2 linked regions of the Salipiger sp. CCB-MM3 genome follow. The protein of the gene in region 1 interacts with the protein of each later gene in a pairwise test. Links are inferred from orthologs where the notes say so. Each region holds a gene or a part of one and is shown in the gene's direction. Other genes may lie near its edges.

Region 1 (6,576 bases):
CAATGAGCATCTGCAGATGTCCTATGCCTTCGAGTTGCTTTCCGACAAGCCGCCCTCGGCCGCCTACGTCAAGGACGTGATGGACAAGGTGCATGAGGTCGCCAGCGACGGCTGGGCCTGCTGGGCCTTCTCGAACCATGACGTCGTGCGCCATGTGACGCGCTGGGGCATCGGCGACGGTGGCGCGCGGGCCTACACCACGCTGATGATGTGCCTGCGCGGGTCGGCCTGCATCTATCAGGGCGAGGAACTGGCGCTGCCCGAGGCGGTGCTGGCCTTTGAGGATTTGCAGGATCCCTATGGCATCCGCTTCTGGCCCGCCTTCAAGGGCCGCGATGGTTGCCGCACGCCGATGGTCTGGGAGCCGCACGCTCATCACGGCGGCTTCACCGAGGGCCAGCCGTGGCTGCCGGTGAGCCACGAGCATCTGCGCATGACCGTCGAGGATCAGGAGAAGGACCCGGCGGCGATCCTGCATCACTACCGCCGCGCCATCGCCTTCCGCCACGCCCATTCGGCGCTGCGCAAGGGCGAGATCACCGATGTTAAGGCGCAGGGCAGCGTGCTCAGCTTCCACCGCATCAACGATGAAGAAGAGCTGTTCTGCGCCTTCAACATCGGCCGTGACCCGGCGGCGATCGACGCGCCCGCGGGCAAGTGGCAGCAGGTGGGGGTCGAACTGGGCTCCACCGGCACGGCGCCCGACGGCAAGTTCCATCTCGGGCCGTGGCAGCCCGCGCTGGCGCTGCGGATGTGATCAGCAGGGTGATGGGCAGGCAACGAGGATAAGGGGGAGACCATGGCGGATCTGAAACTGGCCAGCGTCGGCAAGACCTACGGCGGCACCGTCGAGGTGCTGAAGGACATCAATCTCGACATCACCGCGGGCGAGTTGATCGTCTTTGTCGGTCCGTCGGGCTGCGGCAAGTCCACGCTGCTGCGGATGATCGCCGGGCTCGAAAGGATCACCGCTGGCACGCTGGAGATCGACGGACAGTTGGTCAACGATGTGCCGCCCGCACAGCGCGGCATCGCCATGGTCTTTCAGAGCTACGCGCTCTATCCCCATATGACCGTGCGCGACAACATGTCCTTCGCACTGCAGATCGCCAAGAAGAGCAAGGAAGAGATCGCCGCCTCGGTCGAGCGCGCCGCCAAGATGCTGCAGCTGGAGCCCTATCTCGACCGTCTGCCCAAGGCGCTCTCGGGCGGGCAGCGCCAGCGTGTCGCCATTGGCCGGGCCATCGTGCGCGACCCCAAGGTCTATCTCTTCGACGAGCCGCTGTCGAACCTCGACGCGGCGCTGCGCGTCGCCACCCGTATCGAGATCGCCCAGCTGAAAGAGGCGATGCCGGACCGCACGATGATCTATGTCACCCACGATCAGGTCGAGGCGATGACGCTGGCCGACCGCATCGTGGTGCTGGCCAATAAGGGCGTGGCGCAGGTCGGCTCGCCGCTGGAGCTGTACGAGACGCCGAACAGCGAGTTCGTGGCGCAGTTCATCGGCTCTCCGGCGATGAACATGCTGGCGGGCGAGGTCACCGGCACCGGCCCGCGGACCACCGTGGCGCTGCAGGCGGGTGGCACCGCGCTGTCGGACGTACCCACCACCGACGCCGACATGGGCCTCAAGGTCAACGTCGGCATCCGACCCGAGGATTTCACCATTGCCGAAGGCGCGGCGATCTTCCGGGGCAGGGTGGCGCTGACCGAGGCGCTCGGCGAGGTGACGCTGCTGCATTTCGAGCCCTCTGAAGGCGCCAAGGAAGCGGTGATCGCCAAACTGCCGGGCATCCACAAGGGGCTGCGCGGCAGCGATGTGGCGCTCACGGCGGAACCTGCGAAGGTGCATCTTTTCTCGGATGGCGTCTCGCTGCTCTATCGCTGAGCAGGGCAAAAGCCTCTCAAGACTTTTGCAAATCTCTTCGAAGAGAGTTGTTTTGCACGGGCCTAGGCTGATTTACACTGAAATGGCGCCGGAACGCCCCTAGTGTTCCGCAAAAGTTCTCTTTTGAGCATTGCGATCCGGCTGGTTTCCCCTATGTGTAGAGGCGTTCCTTTCCCGAGGGTCTTCATGCCAGAGCTCAAGCAGATCGAAGTTCGCGGCGCGCGCGAGCACAACCTCAAGAACATCGACGTGGACATCCCCCGCGACGAGCTGGTGGTGATCACCGGGCTGTCGGGCTCGGGCAAGTCCTCGCTGGCCTTCGACACCATCTATGCCGAGGGTCAGAGGCGCTATGTCGAGAGCCTCTCGGCCTACGCGCGGCAGTTCCTCGACATGATGGAAAAGCCCGATGTTGATCATATCGCGGGCCTCTCGCCGGCGATCTCCATCGAACAGAAAACCACCTCGAAGAACCCGCGCTCGACGGTCGGCACGGTCACCGAGATCTATGACTATCTGCGCCTGCTGTTTGCCCGCGTCGGCACGCCCTACAGCCCCGCCACCGGCCTGCCTATCGAGGCGCAGCAGGTGCAGGACATGGTCGACCGCGTCATGGCGCTCGAGGAGGGCACCCGCGGCTACCTGCTGGCGCCGATCATCCGCGACCGCAAGGGCGAGTACCGCAAGGAATTCCTCGAGCTGCGCAAGCAGGGCTTCCAGCGGGTCAAGGTGGATGGCGCGTTCTACGAGCTTGACGAACCGCCGACCCTCGACAAGAAATTCCGCCACGACATCGACGTGGTGGTCGACCGCATCGTCGTGCGCGAGGGGCTGGAGACGCGGCTTGCCGACAGTTTCCGCACCGCGCTCGATCTGGCCTCCGGCATCGCCGTGCTCGAAACCGCGCCGCGCGACGGCGAGGGCGAGGCTGAGCGGATCACCTTCTCCGAGAATTTCTCTTGCCCGGTCAGCGGCTTCACCATCTCCGAGATCGAGCCGCGGCTGTTTTCCTTCAACGCCCCCGTGGGCGCCTGTCCCGATTGCGACGGGCTTGGGGTGGAGCTGTTCTTCGACGAAAACCTCGTGGTGCCCGATATCACGCTGAAGGTCGCCGACGGGGCCATCGCACCGTGGCGCAAGGGCAAGTCGCCCTATTTCCTGCAGACCATCGAGTCGATCGCCAAGCACTATGGGTTCGACAAGAACGCCCGCTGGAAGGATCTGCCCAAGAAGGTGCAGGAGGTCTTCCTGCGCGGCTCGGGCAAGGAAGAGATCCCCTTCCGCTACGACGAGGGCGGGCGCGTCTATCAGGTGACCCGCGCCTTCGAGGGCGTGATCCCCAATATGCAGCGCCGCTACCGCGAGACCGACAGCGCCTGGGTGCGCGAAGAGTTCGAGCGTTATCAGAACAACCGGCCCTGCGGCAGCTGCGGCGGCTACCGTCTGCGCCCCGAGGCGCTGGCGGTGAAGATTGGCGACGCCAAAGCCGGGCAGGACAACCTGCTGCACATCGGCCATGTGGTCGAGAAGTCGATCCGCGAGGCACATGAGTGGATCGAGACCGTGCCCGCCGCGCTCTCGGGACAGAAGAACGAGATCGCCCGCGCCATCCTCAAGGAGATCCGAGAGCGGCTTGGCTTTCTCAACAACGTCGGCCTCGACTATCTGACCATGTCCCGCGCCGCGGGCACCCTGTCGGGCGGCGAGAGCCAGCGTATCCGACTGGCGAGCCAAATTGGCTCGGGGCTGACGGGCGTGCTCTACGTGCTCGATGAGCCCTCGATCGGGTTGCACCAGCGCGACAATGACCGGCTCATCGGCACGCTGAAATCGCTGCGCGATCAGGGCAATACGGTGATCGTGGTCGAGCATGACGAGGATATGATCCGGCAGGCCGACTATGTCTTCGACATCGGCCCCGGCGCCGGGGTGCACGGCGGCAATGTGGTCAGCCACGGCACGCCGCCGATGATCGCCGACGATCCCGCCAGCCTCACCGGCCAGTATCTCGCCGGCACGCGCGAGATCGCCGTGCCGAGTGAGCGGCGCAAGGGCAACGGCAAGATGCTGAAAGTGGTGAAAGCCACCGGCAACAACCTCAAGGGCATCGACGCGGAATTTCCGCTGGGCAAGTTCGTCTGCGTCACCGGGGTCTCGGGCGGCGGCAAATCCACGCTGACCATCGAGACGCTCTACAAGAACGCCGCCATGCGGCTCAACGGCGCGCGCGAAACCCCGTCGCCCTGCGAGACGATCAAGGGGTTTGAGTATCTCGACAAGGTCATCGACATCGACCAGCGCCCGATCGGGCGCACGCCGCGCTCGAACCCGGCCACCTACACCGGCGCCTTCACCCCGATCCGCGACTGGTTCGCCGGGCTCCCCGAGGCCAAGGCGCGCGGCTACAAGCCGGGGCGGTTCAGCTTCAACGTCAAGGGCGGCCGCTGCGAGGCCTGTCAGGGCGATGGCGTTATCAAGATCGAGATGCACTTCCTGCCCGACGTCTACGTCGAATGCGAGACCTGCAAGGGACAGCGCTACAACCGCGAGACTCTGGAGATCAAGTTCAAGGGAAAGAGCATCGCGGATGTGCTTGATATGACTGTGGAAGAGGCGCAGGAGTTCTTCCAGTCGGTGCCCTCGATCCGCGAGAAGATGGACGCGCTGATGCGCGTCGGGCTCAGCTATGTGAAGGTCGGCCAGCAGGCGACGACGCTCTCGGGCGGCGAGGCGCAGCGGGTGAAACTCTCGAAGGAACTGGCGAAACGCTCGACCGGGCGCACGCTCTATATCCTCGACGAGCCGACCACGGGCCTGCATTTTGAGGATGTGCGCAAGCTTTTGGAAGTGCTGCATGAGCTGGTGGAGCAGGGCAATACTGTGGTGGTGATCGAGCACAATCTCGACGTCATCAAGACCGCCGACCACATCATCGACATCGGCCCCGAGGGCGGCGACGGGGGTGGCGAGATCGTCGCAACCGGCACCCCCGAGGATGTGGCCGAGGTCGGGCGTTCGCACACCGGCCAGTACCTCAAGCCGATGCTGCGGACCGGCAAGGTCGCCGCGGAATAGCAGCGCAGCGCGGCCGCGAGGTTGCGCCATGCGTATTTGACAAGAGAAGAAGGACCGGCGCTTGTGGCAGCGCTGGTCCTTCTTTCGTCTAGATCAAAATATCCCGGGGGTCCGGGGGCAGCGCCCCCGACGCTTTTTAGCGCGCCAGCTGCGCGAGACCGCCGATGATGTCGAGCACGGCGCCGGTGTCGGGATCGACGCGGTAGATGTAGTCATCGACGTTGTAATAGGTGCGGCGCGGGTCAAGATCGTAGCGGCGCGGGTCGCGGATCACCACGTAATCGCGGTCGATACGGTCACCCCGGTCGAAGCGGCGGTCGCGCACCCGGTCGTGGTCGCGATCGTCATAGCGGTCGTGGCCGTAGTGATCGCGGTCGCGCTCGTGACGCACCGGCGCCTGCTTTTTGTACTGGCCCGGCGGCATGCAGGCCGCGTTCTTCTTGGCAAGGCCCGGCGGGCAGCCCTTGGGCGCGGCGGTGGCGGCCATCGGGGTGGCCAGAGCGGCGGCCGACAGGGCCGCGAAAGTGAGGGTACGCAACATCATGCTCTCCTGTACGTGGTGCGGAGTTATACGCAGAGAACGCAGTCCCCCGCCGCAGCGGTTCCGTAACATATGCAAATATCAGCGGGTTTCCGCCAGCGGCTCAGGCGCTCCAGTCGGGCTTTCGCTTGTCCAGAAAGGCCGACATGCCTTCGCTGGTGTCGCGCTCGAGCATGTTTTCCACCATCACGTGCCCGGCGAGCGCATAGGCCTCGTCGAGCGGCAGCTCGGCCTGCGCGTAGAACGCCTGTTTGCCGATCTTCACCGCCCTGGGCAGTTTCGACGCCACGGTTTCAGCCAGGTCTAGGGCCGCGCCAGCGAGGTCCTCGGCGGGAACCACGCAGTTGATCAGCCCCATGGCCTGCGCCTCTTCGGCATGGATGAAGCGGCCCGTGGTCAGCATCTCGAAGGCCTGTTTGCGCGGCAGGTTGCGGGTCAGCGCCACCATTGGCGTCGAGCAGAAAAGACCGATATTGACGCCATTGACCGCAAAGCGCGCGTCCTCTGCCGCCACCGCCATGTCGCAACTCGCCACCAGCTGGCAACCGGCGGCGGCGGCGATGCCATGGACCTGCGCAATCACCGGCTGGGGCAGGCGGGTGAGGCCCGTCATCACCTTGGCGCAGCGGGCGAAGAGATCGGCGAAATAGCCCGCGCCCTTGTCCTCGGCCTGCCGCCCGGCCTGCATCTCGCGCAAGTCATGCCCGGCGCAGAACACCTTGCCCGCGCCCGAGATCACCACGGCGCGGATCGCTCTGTCGTGCGCCAGCGCATCGATCTGGTCCTGCAGCGCGGCCAGCATGGCATCCGACAGCGGGTTCAGCCGCTCGGGCGCGTTCAGCCGCAGATGCGCCACCGGCCCGGTGTCGTGACGTTCGAGAATTGCCATCTTGTCCTCCTCCATCCTCGCGGGCAGCCTAGCCAGCGGAGATGAGGGGCGAAAGAGGCGGGAGGTCGCATGACGCTGCAGTTCACCATACCGGAGATGAAGGGCTATCTGTCGGAGGTTTTTCCGCAGGTCGAGGGGATGTTCGGCATCGAACGGATGGATGAGGACCTGCTGGTGATG
Region 2 (4,534 bases), 900 kb from region 1 along the record:
CCCATCAGCGGATCGACCTCGCGCGGCGAGGCGGGAAAGAACTCGAGATACCAGTCTTTGGTCTTTGCCTGGCCCGACGACATGGCCGTCTTGGCCGGCTGGAAAATCCGTGCGCGCATGAAATCCCTCCTGACGTTCTTTGGCGTTATCGGGAATTTATGCTGCCAGGGCAAGAGATCGCGGCGCGGCACTGCGTCAAATCTTCTCGACCCCTTGCGTCTTGCCTGCAGAAAGGGAACATTCCGTGAAAATGCCTTGCCCGCAGGCCCGAGTCCCCGCCGCCCGGTCCGGCACCCCTTGAAACCGCCGCGCCGCGCGACACGTTTTGCGGGCGCCCGGAGGTCCGTTCATGCCCTATGCCCATTCCGACAAGTCAGATGCCCTAATGCATTCCCCCGCGCCGGACGTGCGGACGCGGGAAAAGCTCGAGGGTGGCATCCGCTTTCGCATGCAGACCGAGTTCGCTCCGGCGGGTGACCAGCCCACGGCGATCGCCGAACTGGCGCAGGGGGTGAATGACGGCGAGCGCAGTCAGGTGCTGCTGGGCGCCACCGGCACCGGCAAGACCTTCACCATGGCCAAGATCATCGAGGAGACGCAGCGCCCGTCGATCATTCTTGCGCCGAACAAGACCCTGGCGGCGCAGCTCTACGGCGAGTTCAAAGGCTTCTTCCCGGACAACGCGGTCGAGTATTTCGTCTCTTATTACGACTACTACCAGCCCGAGGCATATGTGGCGCGGTCGGACACTTACATCGAGAAAGAAAGCCAGATCAACGAGCAGATCGACCGGATGCGCCACTCGGCCACCCGCGCTCTGCTCGAGCGTGATGACGTGATCATCGTGGCCTCGGTGTCCTGTATCTACGGTATCGGTTCGGTCGAAACCTACGGCGCGATGACGCAGGACCTGCACGCCGGGCAGGAGTATGACCAGCGCAAGATCATGGCCGACCTCGTGGCGCAGCAGTACAAGCGCAACGACGCGGGCTTCTCGCGCGGGGCGTTCCGGGTGCGCGGCGACAGCCTCGAGATTTGGCCCGCCCACCTTGAGGACCGGGCGTGGAAGCTGTCGTTCTTCGGTGAGGAGTTGGAGAGCATCACCGAGTTCGATCCGCTCACCGGCGAGAAAACCGGCAGCTTCGACCGTATCCGTGTCTATGCGAACTCGCACTATGTGACGCCGAAGCCGACGATGCAGCAGGCGGTCATTCATATCAAAAAAGAGCTGCGCCAGCGGCTCGATCAACTGGTGGCCGAGGGCAAGCTGCTGGAAGCGCAGCGGCTCGAGCAGCGTACCAATTTCGACATCGAGATGCTGGAGGCCACCGGGGTCTGCAACGGTATTGAGAACTACTCGCGCTATCTGACGGGGCGCGCGCCGGGCGAGCCGCCGCCCACGCTTTTCGAGTTCATCCCCGACCATGCCATCGTCTTCGCCGACGAAAGCCACGTCTCGGTGCCGCAGATCGGGGCCATGTATAAGGGCGACTACCGACGCAAGTTCACGCTGGCCGAGCATGGCTTCCGGCTGCCGTCCTGCATGGACAACCGCCCCCTCAAGTTCGAGGAATGGGACGCCATGCGCCCGCAGTCGGTCTTTGTTTCGGCAACCCCGGCGAACTGGGAGATGGAGCAGGCGGGCGGCGTCTTTGCCGAGCAGGTCATTCGCCCGACGGGTCTTTTGGATCCGCAGGTCGAGATCCGTCCGGTGAAGATGCAGGTGGACGACCTTTTGGACGAAATCCGCAAGGTGACCGCAGACGGCTATCGCACGCTTTGCACCGTGCTCACCAAGCGCATGGCCGAGGATCTGACCGAATATCTGCACGAGCAGGGCATCAAGGTGCGCTACATGCACTCCGATATCGACACGATCGAGCGGATCGAGATCCTGCGCGACCTGCGGCTCGGCGCTTTCGACGTGCTGATCGGGATCAACCTGCTGCGCGAGGGGCTCGATATTCCCGAGTGTGGGCTGGTGGCCATTCTCGATGCGGACAAGGAAGGCTTCCTGCGCTCCGAGACCTCGCTGATCCAGACCATCGGACGGGCCGCGCGGAACGCCGAGGGCCGGGTGATCATGTATGCCGACCGGGTCACCGGCTCGATGGAGCGGGCGCTGGCCGAAACCGAGCGCCGCCGCGAGAAGCAGATCGCCTACAACGAAGAGCATGGCATCACCCCGGCGACGGTGAAGAAGAACGTCGATGACATTCTGGCCGGGCTCTATCAGGGCGACGTGGACATGAACCGCGTCACCGCGAAGATCGATCCCAAGCAGCAAGGTTCGAACCTCGAAACGGTGCTGGAGGGGCTGCGTGCCGAGATGCGCAAGGCCGCCGAGAACCTCGAGTTCGAGGAAGCGGCGCGTCTGCGGGACGAGGTGAAGCGGCTGGAGGCGGTGGATCTGGCCATCCACGACGATCCTCTGGCGCGCCAGTCGGCGGTAGAGGCGGCGTCGGAAGCGGCGGTGAATTCCAAGGGTCGGTCGACCGCGGGACGTCCGGGGCAGCGCGGCGGCAACGTGAAGCGGCGCAAAAGATAGGCTTCGAGGGTGCGCTTCAGCGCCGCATGAAAAAGCCCCCTCCGGCCGGTGCTGGAAGGGGCTTACTTTGGGGGCAGGGGGGGTAAGCCCGTGTGAGCTTAGCCGTTGTCGTCTTCCGGCGGGTTCACGTCGATATCCGGCAGGGTCACCTCAGCTTCCTTGGTGTCCACCTCTACATCGACGTCCGGCACCTCAACGGTCTCTTCCTGGGTACCAACATCGATGCTGCCCACATCGGCCTCAACCTCGGGCATTTCACCGCCTTCGACGGCCACATCCACGTCGGGCAGGGCGCCTTCGTCGGTGACGTCAAAGTCGATCATATAGGCACCAAAGCCGACAACGACAGCGGCCACGGCAACGGCGGCAATAACGGGTCCTTTACGCATAACTCTTCCCTTCCGTATGACTGTTTTTCTTGCGGCCAGCGCCGCAGTCTTCGGTAAAGGAACTGTGAGATTGTCAGCTTGGTTCCGGAAATATTTCCCGGAACCAATGTGTTGTCAGCCGCGTTAGCTCGGGTTTGCGCAGCAGGCGCTCAGCTGCAGAACACCCGCATGATCTGGCCGGTGCTGTCGGTCTCGATGTTGAGACGGTCGGGGCGGAAATCCATCGTCATCGGCTGACCGGGGCCGAGGATGCGCAGCTTGTCACCGGCGGTGAGGCCAAGCTCTTCAACCGGCTGACCGATGCGGGTCTGATAGACGGTGGCGCCGCAGGTGTCGTCCTCAGCCTTGGTCTCGGCCTCGCTACATGCGGCCAGAGCGCTACAAAGACCGGCGATCAGGGCAACGGGTTTCATCATGTCTCTTCTCCTGCGCGATGCGATCCGCTCATAGATAGGTCACGCGATGGTGTGGCTCAACTCTCCGTTGCGGCAAAGGTCGATCTCGACCGATGCAGGGAAGGGCGCTAGGCTGTTGTTATGCGTATGTGGTTTCTCATACCCCTTGTGGCCCTCGCGGCCTGCGGCACGCCTTACGAGCGGTGCAACCGCGATGCGGCGGAGCCCTATCGCGATGCCTTGAACGAGCGCGCGCGCATCGCCAAGGATCTGGCGCGCGGCTTCACCTATAGCACCGACTGGGAAACCCGCATGCGCTGGGACGTCTGCGGCAGCTACAACGGCAGGCTGCACTATTGCTGGCGGCGGGACACCGAGCCGGTGACGCGCCGGGTGCCGATCAATGCCGAGGCGCTGCGCACCCGTGACGCCGAGATCGAGCAGCAGCTTCCGCAGTTGCGCCACGAGGCCGCTCAGGCACAGGCGATCTGCCGCCAGCGCTATCCTGTCGAGGTCGAGGCCGTGCCTAGCGAGGGGTAGGGGCCCAGCGACGGGTAGGGACCCAGCGAGGGGTAAGGGGCCGCGCCGAGGGCGCCGCCCCTTATGAGCTCAGACGGGTTTCTTGCGCAGCTCGGGGTGCGCCTTCAGCACCAAGCCAAAGATCACCAGCGCAACGCCGGTCGACAGCAGTTCGACCGACAGAAGTACGCCCAGCACCACCGCCGCCGAAGAAGGGAATTCGGTGAAGATCATGATCGCGAGGATCACCGAAACCGCGCCGCTGATGATCATTGCCAGCTTGAACCGGCTGTCGGTCACCGAAAACGCATAGATCACCTTGGTGATGCCGCTCACGAGGAACATGATCGCGGCCACCAGCGTCAGCCAGAACAGCCCTTCGAGCGGTTCCCTCACAAAGATGATGCCGAGGCCGAGGTAGATGATGGTCAGCAGGATGGCCACCAGCCGCTCGCGCATGCGGGTCACGCGGAAGATGCTGATCGCTTGGATCACGCCGAGGATGATCAGGAACCAAGCCACCAAGGTCTGCGCCGCCACCGAGGCGGCGAAAGGGTTAAGCAGTGCGATGATCCCGCCGAGGATGCTCGCGATACCAATGACAATCCACCAGAGCCAATGAGACATTTTGCAAATCCTTGAGTGTCATCCGACATACCGCTGCCGGTGACATGACGGTGCGC

Evidence for each region. Proteins that work in one complex are often made in the same cells at the same time.
Region 2: the proteins of uvrA (region 1) and uvrB interact in binary tests that used the Escherichia coli proteins (3 or more experiments, as listed by UniProt). The link is inferred for Salipiger sp. CCB-MM3 from one-to-one orthologs.

What each region holds. Positions count from the first base shown.
Region 1 is NZ_CP014595.1:149,880-156,455, forward strand. The notes cover bases 1,764-5,166. They hold uvrA (excinuclease ABC subunit UvrA), read left to right. Parts: upstream 1,764-2,077; coding sequence 2,078-4,966; downstream 4,967-5,166. Other genes in these bases: AYJ57_RS00720 (ABC transporter ATP-binding protein), read left to right, coding at 1,764-1,891; AYJ57_RS00730 (excinuclease ABC subunit A), read right to left, coding at 5,103-5,166. Outside these bases: AYJ57_RS00715 (alpha-glucosidase), read left to right, coding at 1-757; more of AYJ57_RS00720, read left to right, coding at 800-1,763; more of AYJ57_RS00730, read right to left, coding at 5,167-5,510; AYJ57_RS00735 (enoyl-CoA hydratase), read right to left, coding at 5,611-6,396; AYJ57_RS00740 (PaaI family thioesterase), read left to right, coding at 6,466-6,576. UniProt on the Escherichia coli protein: The UvrABC repair system catalyzes the recognition and processing of DNA lesions. UvrA is an ATPase and a DNA-binding protein. A damage recognition complex composed of 2 UvrA and 2 UvrB subunits scans DNA for abnormalities.
Region 2 is NZ_CP014595.1:1,047,364-1,051,897, reverse strand. What follows is about bases 1-2,948. They hold uvrB (excinuclease ABC subunit UvrB), read left to right. Parts: upstream 1-349; coding sequence 350-2,548; downstream 2,549-2,948. Other genes in these bases: AYJ57_RS05155 (hypothetical protein), read right to left, coding at 2,647-2,937; AYJ57_RS05165 (ETC complex I subunit), read right to left, coding at 1-119. Also shown: AYJ57_RS05150 (I78 family peptidase inhibitor), read right to left, coding at 3,087-3,353; AYJ57_RS05145 (excinuclease ABC subunit B), read left to right, coding at 3,474-3,872; AYJ57_RS05140 (HdeD family acid-resistance protein), read right to left, coding at 3,942-4,478. UniProt on the Escherichia coli protein: The UvrABC repair system catalyzes the recognition and processing of DNA lesions. A damage recognition complex composed of 2 UvrA and 2 UvrB subunits scans DNA for abnormalities.